DNA from 2 places in the Brenneria populi genome. Region 2 is predicted to be linked to the other one. Evidence: predicted binding sites of a transcription regulator. Region 2 holds the regulator's gene; the other holds the start of a gene.
The links. The regulator sigma-54, encoded in region 2, starts transcription at its own class of promoters, with help from an activator protein. The targets are predictions, from matches to a motif close to GTTGGCACANNTTTCGCTNT.

Region 1 (2,392 bases), on a different contig from region 2:
TCGCCCGCTTCCGCCAGCGTGCTCTCAATACGTTCCAGACCCATGTGGCCCAGGACCTTGCCGACCTTACCGTTGCGGGTTTTCCCTTCGCTGTCGATAATCGTCACCTGCTGGTTCGGTTTGACCACGCCGCGCTTGATGCGACCAATCCCGATAACGCCGACATAGCTGTTGTAGTCCAACTGGGAAATCTGCATCTGCAAAGGACCGTCGCGATCCACTTTCGGCGCGTCGACATGTTTGACGATCGCTTCGAACAGCGGCGTCATATCGTCGGCCATATCGTTATGATCCAGACCGGCGATACCGTTTAATGCGGAAGCATAAACAATAGGGAAATCCAGCTGTTCATCGGTTGCATCCAGGTTCACGAACAGGTCGAACACCTGATCGACAACCCAATCGGGACGCGCACCGGGACGGTCGACCTTGTTGATTACCACGATCGGCTTCAGACCATTGGCAAAAGCTTTTTTGGTCACGAAACGCGTCTGCGGCATCGGCCCATCCATTGCGTCAACGACTAACAGCACCGAGTCCACCATCGACATTACACGCTCAACCTCGCCGCCGAAATCGGCGTGTCCGGGGGTATCCACGATGTTAATGCGGTAGTCTTTCCAGTTAATGGCGGTATTTTTGGCGAGAATGGTTATTCCACGTTCTTTCTCCAAATCATTGGAGTCCATTACACGTTCGGTTGCTTCAGTACGTTCTCCGAAAGTTCCGGATTGTTGCAACAACTTATCGACCAGGGTGGTTTTCCCATGGTCAACGTGCGCAATAATGGCGATGTTACGCAAATTTTCGATCACAGCTTTGCCTCAGGCATTTAGAAATAGCGCGCTATTGTACACGTATTAATCGAGAGACTAAACAAGATCACAAGCATCAATCATAAACAACCTGATACTGCTTACTTTGTGATCCCTTTCACGGTGCAAAAACGCTACAAGTGAGGGTGATAGCACCATTATAGTGCAATAACTCACGGACAAAGCACCATTTTGGTGCTACAAGCTATAATGGTGCAGGCGTTCTGCGGGGAGAAAGCCCCGGACGGCAACACATAGCACTAATTTAAAAAGTTGGCACACTTTTAGCTTTAGTCTACTCACGGTAACAACATCAATCTACAACGATATTCGTTCCACGACGATAAATGACAATCGGGAGAACCAAGTATGTCCGCAGAACACGTTTTGGCGATGCTGAATGAACATGATGTGAAGTTCGTTGATTTACGCTTCACTGATACCAAAGGCAAAGAACAGCACGTCACCATTCCAGCTCATCAAGTTGACGCCGACTTCTTCGAAGAAGGCAAAATGTTTGATGGTTCTTCGATTGGCGGCTGGAAAGGCATTAACGAATCCGACATGGTATTAATGCCGGACGCCAGCACCGCAGTCCTCGACCCTTTCTATGAAGAAAGCACGCTGATCGTTCGCTGCGACATTCTGGAGCCGGGCACCATGCAGGGCTATGACCGCGACCCGCGTTCCATCTCCAAACGCGCCGAAGATTTTCTGCGCTCTTCCGGCATCGCCGACACCGTGCTGTTTGGGCCGGAACCTGAATTCTTCCTGTTTGACGACGTTCGCTTCGGCAGCAGCATCTCCGGTTCCCACATCGCTATCGACGACATCGAAGGCGCATGGAACTCCGACAAAGAGTACGAAGGCGGCAACAAAGGCCATCGCCCGGCGGTGAAAGGCGGTTACTTCCCGGTTCCTCCGGTCGATTCATCGCAGGACATCCGTTCCACCATGTGTCTGACCCTGGAAGAGATGGGTCTGGTGGTCGAAGCGCATCACCACGAAGTCGCCACGGCCGGTCAGAACGAAATTGCCACCCGTTTCAACACCATGACCAAAAAAGCCGACGAAATTCAGATTTACAAATACGTCGTGCATAACGTCGCTCACGCATTCGGCAAAACCGCGACCTTCATGCCGAAACCTATGTTCGGCGACAACGGTTCCGGCATGCACTGCCATATGTCCCTGTCCAAAGACGGCGTTAACCTGTTCTCTGGCGACAAGTACGGCGGCCTGTCTGAAACCGCGCTGTTCTACATCGGCGGCGTCATCAAACACGCCAAGGCCATCAATGCGCTGGCTAACCCGACCACCAACTCATACAAACGTCTGGTCCCGGGCTACGAAGCGCCGGTTATGCTGGCCTACTCCGCCCGTAACCGTTCCGCTTCCATCCGTATTCCGGTAGTGGCCAGCCCGAAAGCGCGCCGTATCGAAGTCCGCTTCCCGGATCCGGCTGCCAACCCATACCTGGCCTTCTCGGCGCTGCTGATGGCCGGTCTGGACGGAGTCATCAACAAGATCCACCCTGGCGACGCCATGGACAAAAATCTGTACGATCTGCCGCCGGA
Region 2 (2,392 bases):
CACTTGACGACACGTTCGCTTCAGTTGAACCGGACCCATCGGTTTATGGGCCCGGCTGTTCTCCGCTTAAACGTGCGGAGAGGAAAATCAGTGCTGTTTGAGCTTGTCTTTATGCTTGTTTAGCTGCCGGGCCAGCTTATCAATCAGTAAATCGATGGCGGCGTACATATCTTCCGCTTCCGATGTGGCATGCAGCTCCCCGCCGTTAACGTGGAGCGTGGCGTCGGCGATTTTCTGCACTTTCTCCACTTTCAGCACCACGTTGACCTGGTTAATGCGGTCAAAAAATTGCTCCAACTTAGCAAACTTGGTATTCACGAAATCGCGCAGAGGCTCGGTAATTTCGATATGGTGTCCGGTAATGTTGAGCTGCATAGTGTCTTCCTTCTAGTTGAGATCAAAGCAGTTGTTTACGCTGATTTGATGGAGGGATAGATAAAGACTCTCGATACTTCGCCACGGTACGCCGCGCCACGATAATGCCCTGCTCGGAGAGCAGCGAGGTAAGCTTGCTGTCGCTTAACGGTTTGGCGGGGTTTTCCGCGGCGATTAACTTCTTGACCAGCGCCCGGATCGCCGTTGAGGAGGCTTCCCCCCCATTGTCGGTATTCACATGGCTGGAGAAGAAGTATTTTAATTCAAAAATGCCGCGCGGGCTGTGCAGAAACTTCTGCGTGGTGACGCGGGAAATGGTGGATTCGTGCATGTCTACGGCCTGGGCGATATCAGCCAGCACCATCGGCTTCATAAACTCTTCGCCCTGATCGAAGAACGCCTGCTGCTGTTCGACGATGCAGCGGGTAACCTTGAGCAGCGTATCGTTACGGCTTTCCAGGCTTTTTATCAACCAGCGCGCTTCCTGCAGATGGCTACGGATGAACTGGCCGTCGCTGTCGCTGCGCACGCTGTTGCCCAGCGCGGCGTACTGCTGATTAATCTGCAGCCGGGGAACGCTGTCGGTGTTCAGTTCGACCACCCAGCGGCCGTGAATTTTGCGCACCAGAACGTCCGGGATCACATATTCCGACTCGCCCGTATTGATGGACTGGCCGGGGCGCGGATCGAGGGACTGAATCAGCGCCAGCGCCTCTTTCAATACCTCCTCCTTCAGCCGGGTGGCGCGGATCAGGCTGCGGAAATCGTGATTCGCCAGCAGGTCGAGGTGCTCGCTGACGATCAGCCGGGCTTCGGCAAGACGCGGGGTGTCGTCGGCGAATTGGGAAAGCTGCACCAGCAGGCAATCACGCAGATCGCGCGCCGCCACGCCGACGGGGTCGAAACGCTGAACCCGTTTTAACACGGCTTCGACTTCATCCAGCGTGACGTTTTCATCGCCGATGCTGTCAAGAATGTCCGCCAGCGGCACGGTGAGGTAACCGGTGTTGTCCACGGCATCGACGATGGCTATCGCTATCGCGGCGTCCGTATCGGAAAAAGGCGTCAGCTCGACCTGCCACATCAGGTAGTCCTGAAGCGTCTGGGTGGTTTCCCCCTGGTAGACCGGCAATTCTTCATCGCGGTAATCGGTGCCGGTGCCGGACGGCGTGCCTGCGGAATAGATCTCATCCCAGGTGGCGTCAAGCGGCAGCTCTTCCGGCATATCTTTATTTTCAAGGGCTTCGCCGGTATCCAGCGAATCGCTGTCCGTGGCCTCAAATGACTCTACTTCTTCGTGATTGTCCGTCTGCTCAAGTAACGGATTGCTTTCCAGCGCCAGTTGAATCTCTTGTTGCAGTTCAAGCGTGGACAGCTGCAGTAGGCGGATCGCCTGCTGTAGCTGTGGAGTCATGGCCAGTTGCTGGCTAAGCCTGAGTTGCAAACCTTGCTTCATAAGTTGCGCTAAATTCCTTTATATCCCCGTCATACTTCAAATTGCCTGTGCGTTGGCTTGGTTACTCGCCCCGTTGGGGCCGCCGCAAGCGCTGTTCAAAAACGCTTTGGCGTTTTTGTTCGGCAACTCGAATTATTTTGGTTATAGAACATGCAGTTAAGAACCTACCCTATCAAAGTCTGAAGCCTTCGCCTAGATAGACGCGTTTCACCTGTTCGTCGGCCAGTATTTCCGCCGGCGAACCGTGGGCGATTAAATGCCCCTGACTGACGATATAGGCGCGCTCGCAGACGTCCAGCGTTTCGCGCACGTTATGATCGGTGATCAATACGCCCAGTCCGCTGTCGCGCAGGTGTTCAATTATTTTTTTTATATCAATCACCGAAATAGGATCGACGCCGGCGAAAGGCTCATCCAGCAGGATAAATTTCGGATTCGCCGCCAGCGCGCGGGCAATCTCCACCCGGCGTCGTTCTCCGCCGGAAAGCGATTGTCCCAGACTATCGCGCAAATGAATAATATGGAATTCTTCCATCAGTTCGTTGGCGCGATCTTCCTGCT

Region 1: the regulator sigma-54 is predicted to act here: its motif matches at 1,088-1,107, upstream of glnA (glutamate--ammonia ligase).

The regions. Positions count from the first base shown of each region.
Region 1 is NZ_JAYWTM010000009.1:15,399-17,790, reverse strand. It holds gene typA (ribosome-dependent GTPase TypA) at 1-815, opposite strand, end outside; gene glnA (glutamate--ammonia ligase) at 1,185-2,392, shown strand, end outside.
Region 2 is NZ_JAYWTM010000006.1:40,295-42,686, forward strand. It holds gene hpf (ribosome hibernation promoting factor) at 88-375, opposite strand; gene rpoN (RNA polymerase factor sigma-54) at 398-1,831, opposite strand; gene lptB (LPS export ABC transporter ATP-binding protein) at 2,004-2,392, opposite strand, start outside.